Regions from separate parts of the Rhizobium sp. YTUHZ044 genome, predicted to be linked through region 4. Evidence: predicted binding sites of a transcription regulator. Region 4 holds the regulator's gene; each other region holds the start of a gene.
The links. The regulator LexA, encoded in region 4, represses DNA repair genes until DNA is damaged. The targets are predictions, from matches to a motif close to TGTTCNNNNTGTGTTCNG.
Positions count from the first base shown of each region.

Region 1 (4,763 bases), 1.3 Mb from region 4:
AGGCAGATGTCGCCGCCGCCGTCGCGGCAGCCAAGAAGGAGGCTTGATCGATGGATATTTTTCACCTCGACGCGACTTTCTTCGCCTTTGTCGGCCTCATCCTTTTCCTGGCGCTGGTCGTCTATCTCAAGGTTCCGGGCATGATGGCGCGCTCGCTCGACGACCGAGCCGACCAGATCCGCAATGAACTGGCTGAAGCCAAGCGCCTGCGCGAGGAAGCTCAGCATCTGCTCGCCGAATACCAGCGCAAGCGCAAGGAAGCGGAAGCGGAAGCCGCCCATATCGTTGCCGCAGCGGAGCGCGAAGCCGAGATGCTGACCGCCGAGGCGAAGAAGAAGACGGAAGAATTCGTTGCCAACCGCACGGCGCTCTCCGAGCAGAAGATCAAGCAGGCCGAGGCCGACGCGATGAAGGCGGTGCGTTCCGCCGCCGTCGACCTGGCGATCGCGGCCGCCGAGACGGTGCTCGCCAAGAAGGCCGACGGCAAGGTCCAGTCCGAGCTCTTCGGCAACGCCGTCGGACAGGTCAAGACGCGGCTCAACTGAGCGGTTCTGAATAGAATGAGAAAAAGGCCGGGCATGTCCTGGCCTTTTTCTTGTTGATAGCGCTTGTTTTTTGCTTGGCCGCGTGCGGAGCTGCAGTGCGGCGTCCCTGATCGGCAATTGCCGGCCCTTTCTTTTGCAGCCTATTCGGAAATCAACTCGTCCATCTCAGGACCGTCCTCGCCGTTGCGCAGCGGCCGAAAACTCATCCGGTGCAGTGAGCAGGGGCCGTGCTTCTCGATGCCGGCGCGGTGCTGCGCCGTGCCGTAGCCGGCATGCGCGGCAAAACCGTAATCGGGAAACACGTTATGCGCCCTCGCCATCATCCGGTCGCGCGTCACCTTGGCGACGATCGAGGCGGCGGCGATCGAGACCGAGCGGGCATCGCCCTTGACCACCGCCTGTCCGGGGCAATCGAGGCCAGGCGGCACGTCAAGCCCATCTGTCAGCACGTAGCTTGCGGGAATGGCGAGGCTGCAGATGGCGCGACGCATCGCGTCCAGGCTCGCCTTGCGAATGTCCGTCTCGTCGATGCGGGTCGAGCTGGAGGAGGCGATGGAAACCGTCGCGGTCGCCAGGATCTGCACGAAGAGTTCCTCGCGCCGCTGCGCCGAGAGCTGCTTGGAATCGTTGAGGCCCTCAGGGATGCGCTTCGGATCGAGAATGACCGCAGCGGCCACCACAGGCCCCGCCAGCGGCCCGCGGCCTGCCTCGTCGGCGCCGGCGACCGGCCAGTGACCGGCCTTGCGGGCTTTGAGCTCGAGCTTGAAATCCGGCACGAGAGGGACCGTGTCGAAAAGCAGGGGAGAATCGGGTGGCGTGCGACGTTTCATGCGGCTGAACCTCGCACGCCAACCCGATTTCCCGCAAGTCCCCGGATCAGGGCGGCGGCCGGGGACGGTCCGGCGGATGGTGGCGGTCAAGGCCATCCGCAGGAATTGCGCTCGGGGCTCGAAACAGGGCGGTTTTTCTGAGCAGCCGATGCGCAAGCTTAAAAAATCAGAGCAGCGACAACTGCACGCCGCTGCCATCCGGTGGCACGAACAGATCGTCGCGCAGCGGCACGCTGCGCCGCGTCAGCTCGAAGCGTTTCGCCGCCATTTCGAAACGCCGGGCGATCTGCCAGGCATAGGGGCCGGCACCCTTCATGCGCTTGCCGAATTCGGCGTCGTAATCCTTGCCGCCGCGCATCGAGCGCACCAGCGACATCACGTGCCGGTAACGATCGGGATAGTGCTGCAACAGCCAGTCGCGAAAGAGCGGGCTGACTTCGAGCGGCAGTCTGAGGATCACATAACTCGCCTCGGCGGCGCCGGCAGCCTTCGCCGATTCGAGAATGCGCTCGAGCTCGTGATCGTTCAGCGCCGGGATCAGCGGGGCGGCCATGACGGCAGTCTGGATGCCTGCCTCCGAGAGTGCATGAATGGTCTCCAGCCGTCGCGGCGGCGTGGCGGCGCGCGGCTCCATCGCCCGGGCAAGCTTGCGGTCGAGCGTGGTGACCGAGATGCCGACGCGCACCAGGTTCTTGCCGGCCATCTCCTGAAGAATGTCGAGATCGCGCAGGATCATCGCCGACTTGGTGACGATCGACACCGGATGGTTCGCCTTGTTCAGCACCTCGAGGATGCCGCGCATGATGCGCCATTCCTTCTCGATCGGCTGATAGGGGTCGGTATTGGTGCCGATCGCGATCACCCGCACCTTGTAGCCCGGCTTGGCGAGTTCCCGCTCTAGCAGCTTGGCCGCATCGGGCTTGGCGAAGAGCTTCGTCTCAAAATCGAGCCCCGCCGAAAGCCCCATATAGGCGTGCGTCGGCCGGGCGAAACAATAGATGCAGCCATGCTCGCAGCCGCGATAGGGATTGATCGAGCGGTCGAACGAAAGATCCGGAGATTCGTTGCGGGTAATCGCGGTGCGCGGCTTTTCGATCTGCACCTCGGTCCTGAACGGCGGCAGCTCTTCCAGCGTCTGCCAGCCGTCGTCGAACGTCTCCCGCTGCAGCGCTTCGAACCGCCCTGTCGGGTTCAGTCCCGCTCCGCGCCCGCGCCGCCGGTCGCCCTCGACCCTGAGACCGGACGACACGATCATCGCATCGGCAATATCTGCCGTATTGGCAGGCGCGAATGCGGCCTGCCCTGCCAGGGACTGCTCTCTCATCGGATTCTCCCGCAGCGAAAAGCCGTTGCCTCCGCCCGTTTGTGATGATTAAATTCCTATCGGCAAAACGAGAACAATGCAAGAACAAAATCAGGAAAAGGATGCTGGCAAAAAATTGTGCGGCGCATTATGAATAATCGATGTTGACGGTTGTTCTCGAATGCCAGGATCAGGAATCCGAACTGGCGCAGACCTTATCGGTATTGGTGGCAGGCGCGGTGGAAGGGCTCGTCAGCGATGTGATCGTGCTCGATCACGGCTCGCGCGACGGCACCTCGCGGGTCGCCGACGCCGCCGGCTGCCGTTTCCATTCACAATGGGATATCAAGGATATCGTTCGCTCGGCCCGAGGCGAATGGCTGCTCTTCGTCGAGCCGGGCGCCAGGCCGCAGGCCGGCTGGATCGATGAGATCGCCGAGTATGTGGCGCTGAACAAGACGCCGGCGCGCTTTACTGCGTCGCGCGGCTATCGACGCCCCTTCTTCCAGCGCGTCGCCCGCGCCCGGCCGCCGCTGGAGCTTGGGCTGTTGATGCCGAAGAACCAGGCGCTCGCCGCCGCCAGAAGCGGGATGCCTGTTGCCGACTTCGCCAAGGGCCAGAAGCCGCGCAAGCTCGCAAGTGAATTGATTCCTTCCTGGGTGGCGCGTGCCGCGCGGTAGAATGCCCATCCCTGCATCGATGCTGTCCGAAAAAGTGCCCCTCACCCTAACCTGCCCCTTGAAAACGGGGAGAGGGGACGTGCCCGGCGAGAGGTTGGTGGTGATGGCGAGGTTGCGGCATGGTTCCTTCGCTCCGTTTACGGGGTCCGAAGGACGTCGAGACCAGTGGCTCGACCCCGGTCGGTGGCGGCAGCCGGATGAGGGGCTGGTCTCGCCGCAAGCGCGCTTTGGTGATTGCTTCCCATCATCGCGCAAAGATGGCGCCCAATCGGATTTCGCGCTATAATTCGTCCATGGCGCCGCCGAAGCGCCGCGCTTCGCAACGGGTGCCGTGGAATGCCGGTGAACGGCAGAACAGGTCGGCGAAAAATCTCCTCTTCTGCCGGGTTCCCGGCGAAAGGAGGTGCGTCATGCCAGGCGGTAGTATCCACGGCGTACGCAGTATGATCTGCGGCCTGCTGGCCGTCATATTGCCGACATTGGTGATCGCGCATCCGCATTCGGCAGCATCGCAGACGATGCTCAGTTGCGCAGGTCGATCCGACGTCGTCAGTTTCCTCGACCAGAATTTCGGTGAGAAGCTCACCGCCGTCGGGCTGGTCAATCAGAACGCCGTTCTTGAGGTCTATGCCGCCAAAAGCGGCACCTGGACGCTCGTGGTCACGGATATCCACGGCATAAGCTGCATTTTGCTGTCGGGTGATGGCTGGGATTCGATGCCGGCTCTGCCGGGCATTGCCACATGACAAATGCCAGCGCGTCGGCGCCGAAAGTCTGAATCGGATTTTCGACAGCGCGACCGCGGCGCTGGAACGGCAGCTCCAGTCTATTTCTGCGCGCCGCGTTTCAGATGCTCGTCCAGGCGCGGCATGATCTCGACGAAATTGCACGGCATGCTGCGATAGTCGAGCTGTGCTTTCAGTATGCCGTCCCAGGCGTCCCGGCAGGCGCCGGGCGAGCCGGGCAGGGCGAAGATGAAGGTGGAGTTGGCAACACCCGCGGTGGCGCGCGACTGGATCGTCGCCGTGCCGATCTTATCGTAGGAAATACGGTGGAAGACGGCGGAAAAGCCGTCCATGCGCTTTTCGAACAGCGGCTCCACCGCCTCGGGCGTCACGTCTCGGCCGGTAAAACCGGTGCCGCCCGAGGTGATGACGACATCGATCTCCTCCCGCTCGGTCCAGGCTTTGACCTGGGTGGCGATTTTCTCCCGGTCGTCGGGCACGATCGCCCGCTCGACCAGCCTGTGGCCCGCCTCGGCAATCCGCGCCGCCAGCGTATCGCCGGACTTGTCCGTCTCCGGCGTGCGCGTATCCGAGACGGTGAGAACCGCAATGCCGACGGCGATGAAGGGCCGTTTTTCGTCCAAACCTGCCATCACATGCCTCCCGAAACCGTTTCCGTC
Region 1 is NZ_CP101426.1:514,885-519,647, forward strand. It holds gene NL154_RS02485 (F0F1 ATP synthase subunit B) at 1-47, shown strand, start outside; gene NL154_RS02490 (F0F1 ATP synthase subunit B) at 51-545, shown strand; gene NL154_RS02495 (ribonuclease HII) at 686-1,375, opposite strand; gene NL154_RS02500 (PA0069 family radical SAM protein) at 1,542-2,699, opposite strand; gene NL154_RS02505 (glycosyltransferase family A protein) at 2,840-3,358, shown strand; gene NL154_RS02510 (hypothetical protein) at 3,769-4,104, shown strand; gene moaB (molybdenum cofactor biosynthesis protein B) at 4,185-4,736, opposite strand; gene NL154_RS02520 (4-(cytidine 5'-diphospho)-2-C-methyl-D-erythritol kinase) at 4,736-4,763, opposite strand, start outside.
Region 1: the regulator LexA is predicted to act here: its motif matches at 2,769-2,786, upstream of NL154_RS02500 (PA0069 family radical SAM protein).

Region 2 (4,763 bases), 1.8 Mb from region 4:
GGCCCGGAGCGGCCGGCTTGCGTCTGCCGTGAATTGACCAAGACCTATGAAGAATTCCGCCGCGGCACGCTGGCCGAACTCGCCGCCCATTACCAGCAGGTGGAAAACGTCAGGGGCGAGATCGTCCTCGTCGTCGGTCCGCCGCAGCCGGCGGAAACGTCCGAGGCCGATGTCGAGGCCGTGCTTGCCGACCTGTCGACGTCGATGCCGACGGCAAAGGCTGCGACCGAGGCCGCCCGTCTCACCGGCCTGCCGCGCAAGGCGCTCTATCAGCGCCTGCTGGAGCTGAAGGGCGGCAATGGGCGATAAAGACCCCACTGCCATCAAAAGGAAAGCGCTGCGCCGTGGCCGCATGTCGGAATATGTCGCCGCCGTCTTCCTGATGCTGAAGGGATACCGCATCCTGGCGCTGCGCCACCGCACCCGGCTCGGCGAGATCGATATCGTCGCCCGCAAGGGCGATCTCGCCGTCTTCGTCGAGGTCAAGGCCCGGTATGGCGAGGCTGCGGCCATCGACGCCGTCTCTCTCGCCGCGCAGAAGCGGATCCGGGCGGCAAGCGATCTCTGGCTCGCCCGCCAGGCCGATCACGCCCGCCTTTCCCAGCGCTACGATATCGTCGCGGTCATGCCCGGCCGGTTGCCGCGGCACTTTCCCGACGCCTTCTGAGCGCTTTGCCCGGCCGAGTTTCCGGATTGTTAAAATTTTAGTCCCGGGTTGAACGAGCTCCTTACCTCTCTCTGCTACCCACCATCGCGGTAGGGATTAAGAATTGGGGGTTGTTGCGTGGCCTGGAAGATGATGCTTGCAAGTGCGGTCGGCATGGCTGCGCGCTCGGTGCCTTATATCGCGCTGAAGCCGGCCGGGAAGTCCTTCGTCGCGCATGCGAGCGACCACCTGCCGCTGAAATCGACGCCGATCAATCCCGACTGGATCATCAGCGGCAATCCGGAAGCCCGCACCGCCGAACATTCGCGCGGCCATGACGAGGCGTCGCTGACGGCGATCTGGGACTGCACGGCGGGCGAATTCCGCTGGTATTTCGGCTGGGACGAGACCGTGATGATCCTCGAAGGCGAGGTCCATATCACCGCCGAGGACGGCACGGAACGGACCCTGTGCGCCGGCGACGTCGCCTTTTTCGCAGGTGGAACCTGGGCGAGCTGGCGGGTCGACAGTTACGTCCGCAAGGTCGCCTTCCTGCGCAAGCCTTTCCCGAAGCCTTTGGCAATCGCCTACCGTCTGCGCAACATGCTGCGCAACGGCGGCAGCCAGGGCATCGCCGCCTGAAAATGGCGACTGCCGCAAGCCTTCGATGACCGTTGCGTTTGATGCCGGGCCGACCTACATCTGTCCGGCATTCAGCGAGGGACGGAAATGGCCAAGATCACCAATGTAGCGGTCCAGATGGATCATGTCGCCGGCATCAATATCGCAGGGGACTCCACCTTCGCCATGAGCCTGGAGGCGCAGGCGCGCGGCTACAGGCTCTTCCATTATACCCCCGAGCGCCTGAGCTTCCGCGACGGCAAGCTCTTTGCCAGCGTCGAGCCGATGCTGCTGCGTGACGTCAAGGGCGATCACTTCGAACTCGGCGCGCCCGAGCGCGTCGATCTCTCGACCATGGACGTGGTGCTGCTGCGCCAGGATCCGCCCTTCGACATGGCCTATATCACCTCGACGCATCTCCTCGAGCGCATCCATCCGAAGACGCTCGTCGTCAACGATCCGGCTTGGGTGCGCAATTCACCGGAGAAGATCTTCGTCACCGAATTCGCCGATCTGATGCCGAAGACGCTGATCACCAAGGATCCCGCCGAAATCCGCCGCTTCCGCGACGAGATGGGCGACATCATCTTGAAGCCGCTCTACGGCAATGGCGGCGCCGGCGTCTTCCATTCGACCCGCGACGACCGCAACCTCTCCTCACTGCTGGAAATGTTCGGCCAACTCTTCCGCGAGCCCTTCATCGCCCAGCAATATCTGCCCGACGTGCGCAAGGGCGACAAGCGTATCATCCTTGTCGACGGCGAGTTTGCCGGTGCCATCAACCGCGTGCCGGCCGAGCATGACAGCCGCTCCAACATGCATGTCGGCGGCCGCGCCGAGGCGACCGAACTGACGCCGCGCGAAAAGGAAATCTGCGCCCGCATCGGCCCCGCGCTGAGGGAACGCGGCTTCCTGCTCGTCGGCATCGACGTGATCGGCGATTACATGACCGAGATCAACGTCACCTCGCCGACCGGCATCCGCGAGGTCAGGAAGTTCGGCGGCGCCGATATCGCGGCCCTGCTCTGGGACGCGATCGAGCGCAAGCGCGGCTGAGGCTGCGATCGGGTACAACCGCGATTACTGCTGCTTATCCGCCTGCGTTCTTTTATTGTTCTTGTTTTAGTCCTGCTTCCGTGCCAGATTGCAACCGCTGGCTTTCAACGGCCACGGGGCGGTCTCTAAGAGTTTGCGGGACAAGGGTGGGCATATGGTCGCGCGTGTCAGTACGGTAGCATTCCAGGGCATCGAAGGCGTGCCGGTCGAGGTCCAGGTCATGATCGCGCCTGGCAAGGTCGGCATGCAGATCGTCGGCCTGCCTGACAAGGCGGTCGCTGAAAGCCGCGAGCGCGTTCAGGCCGCCCTTCACGCCTCCGGCCTGGCGCTGCCGGGCAAACGGGTGACCGTCAACTTGGCGCCCGCCGATCTGCCGAAGGAAGGCTCGCATTTTGATCTGCCAATCGCGCTGGCGCTGATGGCCGCTCTCGGCGCCATTCCCGCCGATGCGCTGTCGGATTTTGTCGTCGTCGGCGAGCTCAATCTCGATGGCACCATCGCCGCCATCGCTGGCGCGCTGCCGGCCGCGATCGGCGCCAATGCTCTCGGCAAGGGGCTGATCTGCCCGGCCGAAAGCGGCGCCGAGGCTGCCTGGGCCGGCGCCGAGGTCGATATTCTCGCACCGCGCAGCCTGATTGCCCTTGCCAATCATTTTCGCGGCACGCAGGTGCTCTCCCGGCCGGAGCCGTCGATCCGCGCCAATGCCGCCAACCTGCCGGATCTTGCCGAGATCAAGGGCCAGGAAAGCGCAAAACGTGCGCTCGAGGTGGCGGCCGCCGGCGGCCACAATCTCCTGATGGTCGGGCCTCCCGGTTCCGGCAAATCGATGCTGGCGTCGCGGCTGCCGTCGATCCTGCCGCCGCTTTCGCCCGCCGAACTGCTTGAAGTGTCGATGGTCCATTCGATCGCCGGCCAGCTCACCGGCGGCAAGCTGTCCGATCGCCGGCCCTTCCGCACCCCGCATCATTCCGCCACCATGGCCGCCCTTGTCGGCGGCGGTCTGCGCGCCCGGCCGGGCGAGGCCTCGCTCGCCCATCACGGCGTGCTCTTCCTCGACGAGTTTCCCGAGTTCACGCCGCAGGCGCTCGATGCGCTGCGCCAGCCGCTCGAAGGCGGCGAATGCGTCATTGCCCGCGCCAATCACCGCGTCTCCTATCCGGCGAAATTCCAGCTGATCGCGGCGATGAACCCCTGCCGCTGCGGCATGGCCGGTGAGCCCGGCCACACCTGCGCCCGTGGCCCGCGCTGCATGAGCGATTACCAGGCCCGCATCTCCGGGCCGCTGATGGACCGCATCGATATCCGCATCGATGTGCCGGCCGTCTCCGCCGCCGATCTCATCCGCCCGATGGCGGCCGAGTCCAGCGCCGACGTCGCCCGCCGCGTCGCCCGCGCCCGCGAGATCCAGCAGGAGCGCTTCGCGCGCGCCGGCGCCAGGGATATCGGCACCAATGCCCGCTGCTCCACATCAATGATCGAAAAACTCGCCGAACCCGATGCGAGCGGCCTGCAGCTCTTGCGCGACGCCGCCGACAAGATGAAATTCTCCGCCCGCGGCTACCACCGCGTCCTCAAGGTCGCCCGCACGCTGGCCGATCTCGACGACAAACCGACCGTTGGCCGTTTGCATCTGGCTGAGGCGATCTCCTACCGGATCGCCGGCGAGAGGTTGACGGCGGCCGCCTGAGCGCAAGCGAATAGGGAGTTGCGAATAGCGACTAGTTAATCGGCTTGCCCGCCGCAAAGCAGGTTACATCCTATTCGCTATTCGCTATTCGCTATTCAGCTCCCCAACCCCTCAAACAGCGCCGTCGACAAATACCGTTCCGCAAAAGACGGTATGATGATGACGATATTCTTGCCGGCATTCTCCGGCCGGCTGCCGACCTTGATCGCCGCCGTCAGCGCCGCGCCGGAGGAGATGCCGACCGGCACGCCTTCGAGCCTTGCGATGAGGCGGGCCTGTTCGAAGGCCTCGTCATTAGTGACGGTCACGACCTCGTCATAGATGCCGGTATCGAGGATCTTCGGCGCGAAGCCGGCGCCGATTCCCTGGATCTTGTGCGGGCCGGGATTACCGCCTGAGAGCACCGGCGAATCGGCAGGCTCGACGGCGATGATCTGGATCTCGGGCTTGTGGCTCTTCAGCACCTGGCCGACGCCGGTGATCGTGCCGCCGGTGCCGATGCCCGAGACGACGATATCGACCGTGCCGTCGGTATCGTTCCAGATTTCCTCGGCCGTCGTCTTGCGGTGAATCTCGGGATTGGCCGGGTTTTCGAACTGCTGCGGAATGATGGCGTCGGGAAGGGAGGCGGCGAGCTCCTCGGCCTTGGCGATGGCGCCCTTCATGCCCTTCGACCCTTCCGTCAGCACCAGCTCGGCTCCGAGCAGCGCCAGCATCTTGCGGCGTTCGACCGACATGGTCTCGGGCATGGTG
Region 2 is NZ_CP101426.1:4,629,221-4,633,983, forward strand. It holds gene rsmI (16S rRNA (cytidine(1402)-2'-O)-methyltransferase) at 1-309, shown strand, start outside; gene NL154_RS22630 (YraN family protein) at 299-667, shown strand; gene NL154_RS22635 (cupin domain-containing protein) at 785-1,288, shown strand; gene gshB (glutathione synthase) at 1,376-2,323, shown strand; gene NL154_RS22645 (YifB family Mg chelatase-like AAA ATPase) at 2,478-4,010, shown strand; gene cysK (cysteine synthase A) at 4,106-4,763, opposite strand, start outside.
Region 2: the regulator LexA is predicted to act here: its motif matches at 2,369-2,386, upstream of NL154_RS22645 (YifB family Mg chelatase-like AAA ATPase).

Region 3 (4,763 bases), 860 kb from region 4:
GTCCAGCACCCGCTTCTGTCCGGCGCGATCGAAATCGATCGTCAGCTTGTTGCCTTCGATGCCAGTGATGTTGCCATTGCCGAATTTCAGGTGGAAGACGCGGTCGCCGAGGGTGAAGCGCGATGATTCAGAGGACGTGGACTTCGCCACCAGTTCCCCGTCGATCGTGCGTCCCTTCGGGCCGCTTTCGCCATAACCGATGCGTTCGACGGCGTGGCCGGAGCGGGTGCCCCAATTGTCGCGGGTGGCGTCGGTCCTGTTGGCCTGGGCGCGCTTCCAGCCGGGGGTCGAATAGGAGTTGGCGAAGGGTTCGGCTTTGTCGAAGCGGGACTGGCCGTAACCGCCGCGGCCGTAACCGCCGTAGCTCTGTTCCATCTCGGCGACCTCGACATGGGTCTCCGGCAATTCGTCCAGGAAACGCGAGGGCAGGGTCGATTGCCAGAGACCGTGGATGCGGCGGTTGGAGACGAACCAGATGTGGCAGCGACGTTTGGCGCGGGTGATGCCGACATAGGCGAGGCGGCGTTCCTCCTCCAGGCCGGCACGGCCGCTTTCATCGAGCGAGCGCTGGTGCGGAAAAAGGCCTTCCTCCCAGCCGGGCAGGAAAACGGTGTCGAATTCCAGGCCCTTGGCCGAATGCAGCGTCATGATCGAGACGGCGTCGAGGTTCTCGTTGGTCTCGGCATCCATCACAAGGGAGACGTGTTCGAGAAAGCCGCGCATTGACTCGAAGCTTTCCATCGAGCGGATCAGTTCCTTCAGGTTTTCCAGGCGGCCCGGGGCTTCCGCGCTCTTGTCGTTCTTCCACATGTCGGTATAGCCGGACTCTTCGAGGATCTGCTCGGCAAGTTCGGTATGTGGCGTGTTTTCAAGCAGTTCCTGCCATCGGCGGAAAGATTGAATCACGTCGAAGAGGGCTTTTCGCGCCTTCGGCTTCAGCTCGTCCGTCTCGATGATGTCGGCGGCGGCCGCCAGCATCGGGATGTCGCGGGCGCGTGCATAATCGTGCAGCGCGCGCACCGTCGTATCGCCGAGGCCGCGCTTCGGCGTGTTGATGATACGTTCGAAGGCGAGGTCGTCGGCCGGCTGCGCCACCAGGCGGAAATAGGCCAGGGCATCGCGGATTTCGAGGCGCTCATAGAAGCGCGGGCCACCAATGACGCGGTAGTTGAGGCCAAGGGTGACGAAGCGATCTTCGAATTCGCGCATCTGGAAGGAGGCGCGCACGAGGATCGCCATGTCGTTCAGCAGATGCTTGTTGCGCTGGAGTTGCTCGATCTCCTCGCCAATGGCGCGGGCTTCCTCCTCCGAGTCCCAGGAGGCGTGAACCTGGACCTTGACGTCATCCGGGTCGGCGCGATCGGTGAACAACGTCTTGCCCAAGCGGCCTTCATTATGGGCGATCAGATGGGCGGCGGCGCCAAGGATATGTTCGGTCGATCGGTAATTGCGCTCGAGCTTGATCACCTTGGCGCCGGGGAAATCCTTCTCGAAGCGCAGGATATTGTCGACCTCCGCGCCGCGCCAGCCATAGATCGACTGGTCGTCGTCACCGACGCAGCAGACATTCTGCGGCTCACCCTTGGCGCGCTGGGCAAGAAGCCTCAGCCACATGTACTGAGCAGTGTTGGTGTCCTGGTACTCATCGACAAGGATATAGCGGAAGCGGCCGTGATATTCCTTCAGAAGATCCGGATTCTTGCGGAAGATCGCGATCGGATGCATCAGCAGGTCGCCGAAATCGCAGGCGTTGAGCGTCGACAGGCGCGCCTGATAGGCGAAGTAGAGATCGCGGCCGCGGCCATTGGCAAAGGCGCGGGCGTCGCCTTCGGGAATATCGGCCGGTCCGAGGCCCTTGTTCTTCCAGGTGTCGATCATGCCGGCGAACTGCTTTGCCGGCCAGCGCTTGTCGTCGAGGCCTTCGGCCTGGATCAGCTGCTTGATCAGGCGCACGACGTCGTCGGTGTCGAGAATGGTGAAACCGGAGCTCAGGCCGACGAGCTCGCCATGGCGGCGCAGGAGCTTGACGCCGATCGAGTGGAAGGTACCGAGCCACGGCATGCCTTCGACGGCGCCGCCGACGAGCAGGGCGATGCGCTCCTTCATCTCGCGCGCGGCCTTGTTGGTAAAGGTGACGGCGAGGATCTGTGACGGGAAGGCGCGGCCGGTATTGAGGATGTGGGCGATGCGGGTCGTCAGCACGCGCGTCTTTCCGGTGCCGGCGCCGGCGAGCACGAGGACGGGGCCTTCCAGCGTTTCGACGGCTTCGGTCTGTTCCGGGTTCAATCCGGCGAGATAGTCCGGCCGTTTGCCGCCGTCACGGGCCGCCATGGCGCGGGCGGCGATGCCGCCGCCGGCGGCCGGCCTTCCGGCGGTTGCGACAGACGGCTGCGGCTTACGCGCCACTTCGCCCGGCTCCTCGTCGAAGAAGGGAATATCGTCGAAACTATTGCTCATGGCGCGTAATGTAGTGATTCGGGAAGGAAAGACCAGAAAAGATGTTCTGCTTTCATTCCCGAGCCACCGCTATTGCGGGGGTGTGGGCGGCCAAAAAAATCCGATCGCGGCCTGTCGGAACCGGTGCCGACCAGACGTCCTCGAAGCATCGGACAGAAGTCCGGGATACTCGCCAACAAGGAGGCTGTCCATGCCCAAGGTCATTTCAAATCTCTGGTTCGCGGAGCAGGCACGCGAAGCCGTAGAATTCTACGTGTCGATCATTCCGGATTCCAGGATCGGCCGAACCACCATACTTCCGGCGGAAATCCCGAGCGGCCCTCCCGGCAGCGTCGAGCTGATCGAGTTCACGCTTGGCGACCAAGCCTTCCTGGCGATGAAGGCCGGTCCGCTCGACAGCTTCAACCATTCCTTTTCGGTAGCGATCCTTCTGGAAAGCCAGGCGGAGATCGATCGGATATGGGATGCCTTCCTCGCCAATGGCGGCACGCCGGAGGCCTGCGGCTGGCTGAAGGACCGCTGGGGCCTTTCCTGGCAGATCGTCCCGCGCGCGCTCTCCGAGATGATCGCCGACGAAGATCGCGAGCGGGCAAGGCGCGTCACCGAAGTCATGCTCGGCATGGTCAAGATCGATGTGGCTGCGCTGGAAAAGGCGTTCAACGGCTGAGAGCCAGGAGGCGCATGAGTAGGATATGCCGGTCGGATGTGACGTTCGCCCGGTTTCATTCTGCGGGCGGCGAACTCGCTGCCCGCTGTCGGAGCCGACTGGTCTCACCGGCGGGCAATCGCCGATTATTTACGGCTCGAATCACGGGCGCTATTGCATACCTTTTTTACTTCCATGTCACGTCGCTAAATGTGCTGATATCGCGACAAGCCTTTTCTCAACTACAATAAGAAACAGTTTCGTGGAGTAAAAAAATACCGGTGCATGCACGATTTTGTGCATTGCCACAAACGGCCGGTCAGCGTGGAATATACCTACGAAACTATTGATTCTTAGGAACGCCGTGGCCATCTCGATGGTTATACGGCTTAGAGCCTGCGGCATTACCTTAATGGAGGTCCCATGCTGAGTGAATCCGTATTCGATGCGTTCACACGCAGTTATGAAGCGCGCCGCGAAAGCGACATGTCGGTGTCGGAATATCTCGATCTCTGCAAAACCGACCCGATCGCCTATGCCAACGCGACCGAGCGTCTGCTCGCTGCCATAGGCGAACCACAGATGGTGGACACCGCCAAGGACGCGCGCCTCGGCAGGATCTTCATGAACAGGACCATCCGGGTTTATCCGGCCTTTGCCGGCTTTCACGGCATGGAAGAGACAATCGAACGCATCGTCTCCTTTTTTCGGCATGCGGCGCAGGGGCTCGAGGAGCGCAAGCAGATTCTTTATCTGCTCGGTCCGGTCGGCGGCGGCAAGTCGTCGCTGGCGGAGCGGCTGAAGCAGTTGATGGAGGTGTATCCGATCTACGTGCTGAAGGCCGGTGACGAGATCAGCCCTGTGTTCGAAAGCCCGCTCAATCTCTTCGATCCCGAGACGATGGGCTCGCTCCTGCAGGAGCAGTACGGGATCCCGCAGCGGCGCCTGAACGGATTGATGAGCCCGTGGTGCCTGAAGCGGCTCGACGACTTCGGCGGCGATATCTCCCGATTCCGCGTCGTCAGGATACAACCCTCGCGATTGCGCCAGATCGCGATTGCCAAGACCGAGCCTGGAGACGAGAACAACCAGGACATCTCCTCTTTGGTCGGCAAGGTGGATATCCGCAAACTGGAAACCTATTCTCAGAACGATCCGGATGCCTACAGCTATTCGGGCGGACTGAACCGTGCCAATCAGGGCGTGCTCGAATTCGTCGAGATGTTCAAGGCGCCGATCAAGATGCTGCACCCGCTGCTGACGGCAACGCAGGAGGGCAATTATATCGGCTCCGAGAATATCGGCGCCATACCTTTCTCCGGCATCGTCCTTGCGCATTCGAACGAGGCGGAATGGCAGACCTTCAAGGCCAACAAGAACAATGAGGCCTTCATCGACCGCATCTGCGTGATCAAAGTGCCCTATTGTCTCAGGGTTACAGAGGAACAGAAGATCTACGAAAAGCTGATCGAGGGATCGGAACTGGTGGATGCACCATGCGCCCCGGCAACGCTCGAAATGCTGGCGCGGTTCTCCGTCCTTTCGCGCCTGCGCAAGCACGAGAATTCGACCTTCTTCTCGAAGATGCGCACCTATGACGGGGAGAGCCTGAAGGAAAGCGATCCACGCGCCCGCAGCGTCCAGGAATACCGGGATGCTG
Region 3 is NZ_CP101426.1:2,642,490-2,647,252, reverse strand. It holds gene NL154_RS13240 (ATP-dependent helicase) at 1-2,457, opposite strand, end outside; gene NL154_RS13235 (VOC family protein) at 2,648-3,124, shown strand; gene NL154_RS13230 (PrkA family serine protein kinase) at 3,527-4,763, shown strand, end outside.
Region 3: the regulator LexA is predicted to act here: its motif matches at 2,500-2,517, upstream of NL154_RS13240 (ATP-dependent helicase).

Region 4 (4,763 bases):
GCGGGCCCGCAGGCGGCCAGCTCGACGTCGGACGCTCTGTTCGAATGGCTCTACCGGCTGCGCAGCAGCATCGGCGACCGCATAAGATCGATCCTGCCCGGCGATACCGGCGCTTTTGCCGCTGCTCTGGTGACGGATGAACGGCGCGCCATCTCGAAGACGACGACGGAGGCGCTGCGCCAGTCCGGCCTTGCCCATATCGTCGCGATCTCGGGCCTCAACATGGCGCTGTCGGCCGGCATCTTCTTCGTCGGCTTCCGCATGCTGCTCTGCCTCTTTCCCGGCGTCGCCCAAGCCTATCCGACAAAGAAGATCGCCGCCGCCGGTGCGCTCATGGCCGTCACCGCCTATTACCTGATCTCCGGTTTCGGGGTTTCGGCCGAGCGCGCTTTTATCATGATGACCATCATGCTGATTGCCGTCTTCTTCGATCGGCCGTCGATCAGCCTGCGCAATGTCGTTCTCTCTGCGCTCATCATCATCGCCATTTCACCTTCGGAAGTATTGGGACCGAGCTTTCAGATGTCCTTTGCCGCGACATTGGCTTTGGTATCGGGCTATCAGCTGTGGAAGGACAGGCGTGTCCGTGAAAACGCTTTCCTGAAATTGCCGATCATCAGGCCGGTGGTTGTCGTCGCCGGTTTCTTCGGCGGCGTCTTCCTGACCTCGCTGATCGGCGGTTTTTCCACCGCCCTGTTTTCGATCGAGCATTTTCATCGCCTGACGGCTTACGGCCTGCCGGCAAACCTTGCGACGATGCCGATCATCTCCTTCATCGTCATGCCGGCCGGGCTGCTGGCGATGCTGCTCATGCCCTTCGGGCTGGATGCTCCGCTCTGGACGGTGGTCGGATTCGGCCTCGATCTGGTGATTGCGGTTGCCAAGACGGTGTCCGGCTGGGGCGGCGATATCGGCATCGGCCGCTTGCCCGCCTGGTATTTCGCAGTGGCGGTGGCAGGCTTTCTGCTGCTGACGCTGCTGCGCACCCGGCTGCGCCATGTCGGCACATCCATCATCGCCGTCTCGACACTCACCGTACTGCTGCTGCCGGCTCCCCGCCCGCCGGATCTGGTGATTTCGGAGGATGGTGGTCTGGTTGCGGTCGTTGCGGCTGAGGCAATCGCGTCCAACCGTGAAAACCCGCCGGATTTCATCTTCGACCAGTGGCAGCGAGCGCTGGTCCTGCCGACACATGTTCCACCGAAGATGCTGGATGGTCCGGCTATCCCGCCGGAAGGAGAAGACCGCCGAGTCAGGCTTTCCCGCGATCAGCAGAACGAAGCGAGCGCAGCGATGCGGGCAGCCGCAGCAGGCGGTGAAGCAAACCGGTTTTCCTGCGTCAAGAAGGCGTGGTGCACATCACGACTCGGCAATGGCCATATCGTCACCGTCATCGACAATGCCGCCTATCTCGGCCCGGCCTGCGATACGGCCGATATCGTCGTGACCTCGGTCCGCCTGCGTTTCAACAGCTGCCGTTCAGGCGGGACGCTCTTCACCGGCGAGACGCTCCGCAGGACCGGTTCCGTCGAATTGCGCTTCGCCGATGCCGGCCTGCAGGTCGCAACCGCATTCGAGGCGCTATCGCGGCCATGGATGCGCCATCGCGCCTATGATTGGCGCAAAGACAGTTTTACCGAATCCGGTCCGGCTGCTGTCAGTGATAACGGCGAATGAGGCCGACGAGCTTGCCCTGCACCTTGACGCGGTCCGGCCCGAAAATCCGGGTCTCGTAAGCCGGGTTGGCGGCTTCCAACGCGATCGAGGCGCCCTTCCGGCGGAAGCGTTTCAGCGTTGCTTCCTCGTCGTCGACGAGGGCAACGACGATGTCGCCGGGACTTGCGGTGCTGCCGTTGCGGATGATCACGGTGTCGCCGTCGAAGATGCCGGCGTCGATCATCGAATCGCCCTTGACCTCCAGCGCGTAGTGCTCACCGGAGCCAAGCATGTCCGCGGGAATGACGATGTCATGCGTGTTGTTCTGGATCGCCGAGATCGGAACGCCGGCGGCGATTCTTCCCATGACCGGCACGGAGACAGAGTTGCCGTTGTCGGCGACCGGCTTTGCGGCAGCGGGGGCGGCGACCGGCTGGGGTTTGCCGAGGCTGCCCTCGATGACGCTCGGCGAAAAACCGCGGCGCTGTTGCAGGCTGGGGTTATAGGCCTCCGGAAGCTTGATCACTTCAAGCGCCCGGGCGCGATTCGGTAGGCGGCGAATGAAGCCGCGCTCCTCGAGCGCCGTGATCAGGCGGTGAATGCCGGATTTCGAGGCGAGATCCAGGGCATCCTTCATTTCGTCGAAGGAGGGAGGGACGCCGGATTCCTTCATGCGCTCATGAATGAAAAGGAGAAGCTCCTGTTGTTTGCGCGTGAGCATCGACGTCAGACCCCTGATTGAAACAAATCCAGAACAGACACTATATGTTCCATATGTGTTCCGCAAGTAGCTAAATTTCCGTAAAACTTCGGGCCAACTCGTCGAGATTTTTAATTTCATTCGACGGGATTGGCGCACATCGCTTGCATTCGGGGAGGGGCTGTCGCACATCTTTGCCCCTTTCAGGAGGATATCATGAACGCGCATTCCGCCAAGTCGCATCCGCTGGATCACGTCGTGCTGCCGGTGGTCAATATCGATCTGGCGCGTGAGAGGCTCGGCAAGCTCGGTTTCACCGTCGCCGCCGATGGGCGCCATCCCTTCGGAACGGAGAATGCCTGCGTCTTTTTCGCCGACAAGACCTATCTGGAGCCGCTTGGCGTGGCGAGCGTCGAGGAGAGCGAGGCAGCGGCCCGCCACGGCAATGTCTTCATCGCCCGCAATCGCGCCTTCCGCTTCCGCTGCGGCGAGGAGGGATTGTCTGCGCTGGCCTTCCTCAGCGAGGATGCCGGCCTCGATCATAAGCGCTTCGTCAGCAACGGCGCGAGCGCCGGCGAGATGTTGCAATTCAGCCGGCCGATGCGGATGCCGGATGGTTCGGAGACCGTCGGCAGCTTCAAGCTGGCCTTTGCAGCTGATCTGCGCGCACCCGATTTCTTTCTCTTTACCTGCCAGCGCATCAATTCCTTCCCGACAGATCGCGCCGCGCTGGAGACGCATGCCAATGGCGTGATCGGCATTGCCGAGATCGCGCTTTGTGCGCCGGACCCGGCGGCATTCGCCGCCTTCGTCGGGCTTGCGATAGGGCAGGCGGCGGCGGAGAAAACCGGTTTCGGCGTGAATATCGCGGCATCAAATGCGAAGATCAGCCTGATGACGCCCGAAGGGCTGGAGGCCTATTTCGAGCTTGCCGTCTCATCCGCCGATCGTGGTCTGCGCGGCCGGGTAATCCTCTTCACCGTCGCCGATCTTGCCGTGACAGAAGCGCATTTGGGTGCTAACGGGATCACATTCACGCGCAAGAACAATCGCATTCTGGTGAAGTCTACGCCCGGGCAGGGTGCGCTCTTCGCCTTCGAGGAAACACGATGAGCACCGACACGAATTCCGAAGTCAGGATCGGCGAAGGCGAAGGTCAGGTCACCTTTTCCAATACCGCCCGCCTGTCGCTGATTGCCGGCCCCTGTCAGATGGAGAGCCGGGACCACGCCTTCATGGTCGCCGGCACGCTGAAGGAGCTTTGCGCAAAGCTTGGCATGGGTCTTGTCTACAAAAGCTCCTTCGACAAGGCCAACCGCACCTCGCTCTCGGCCGAGCGCGGCATCGGCCTGGAAAAGGGCATGGAGGTCTTTGCCGACCTCAAGAAGGAATTCGGCTTTCCGGTCATAACCGACGTCCATACGGCCGAGCAATGCGCCGAGGTGGCCAAGGTGGTCGATGTCCTGCAGATCCCGGCCTTCCTCTGCCGTCAGACCGACCTACTGATCGCCGCCGCAAGGACCGGCCGTGCCGTCAATGTCAAGAAGGGCCAGTTCCTCGCCCCCTGGGACATGAAGAACGTCCTGAAGAAGCTCAACGCCAGCGGCAATCCGAATGTGCTCTTGTGCGAGCGTGGCGCTTCCTTCGGCTACAATACGCTGGTCTCCGACATGCGCTCGCTGCCGATTATGGCGGCGATGGGCGCTCCCGTCATCTTCGACGCGACGCATTCCGTCGCTCAGCCGGGCGGGCAGGGCGATTCCTCCGGCGGCCAGCGCGAGTTCGTGGAAACGCTGGCGCGCGCGGCAGTGGCGACGGGAATTGCCGGCGTCTTCCTCGAAACCCATCAGGACCCCGACAACGCGCCGTCCGATGGCCCGAATATGGTTTATCTCAAGGACATGCCGCGACTGCTCGAGAAGCTGCTTGCCTTCGATGCGATCGCCAAGTCCTGACGTTCAACAAGCTGACATGTTCGTGGTTTAGGCCACGACGGAATGCTGGTTCGGAGGCCGGAAATTGCGGCATTGTAATTTGCACGCCTTCGATTATGACAGGCTTCGAACGACTTATCACCCACCGAGCAGGAAGAACCCATGACTGCAATCACCGATATCATCGCCCGCGAGATCCTCGATAGCCGTGGCAACCCCACCGTCGAAGTCGACGTCTATCTCGAAGACGGCAGCATGGGCCGCGCGGCCGTTCCCTCGGGCGCCTCGACGGGCGCGCATGAGGCGGTCGAGCTGCGCGACGGCGGCAAGCGCTATCTCGGCAAGGGCGTCGAAAAGGCGGTCGAGGCCGCCAACACCGAAATCTTCGACGCGATCGGCGGCATCGACGCCGAAAACCAGATTCAGATCGACAACATCATGATCGAGCTCGACGGCACGCCGAACAAGTCGCG
Region 4 is NZ_CP101426.1:1,785,379-1,790,141, forward strand. It holds gene NL154_RS08875 (ComEC/Rec2 family competence protein) at 1-1,677, shown strand, start outside; gene lexA (transcriptional repressor LexA) at 1,658-2,377, opposite strand; gene NL154_RS08885 (VOC family protein) at 2,573-3,469, shown strand; gene kdsA (3-deoxy-8-phosphooctulonate synthase) at 3,466-4,311, shown strand; gene eno (phosphopyruvate hydratase) at 4,453-4,763, shown strand, end outside.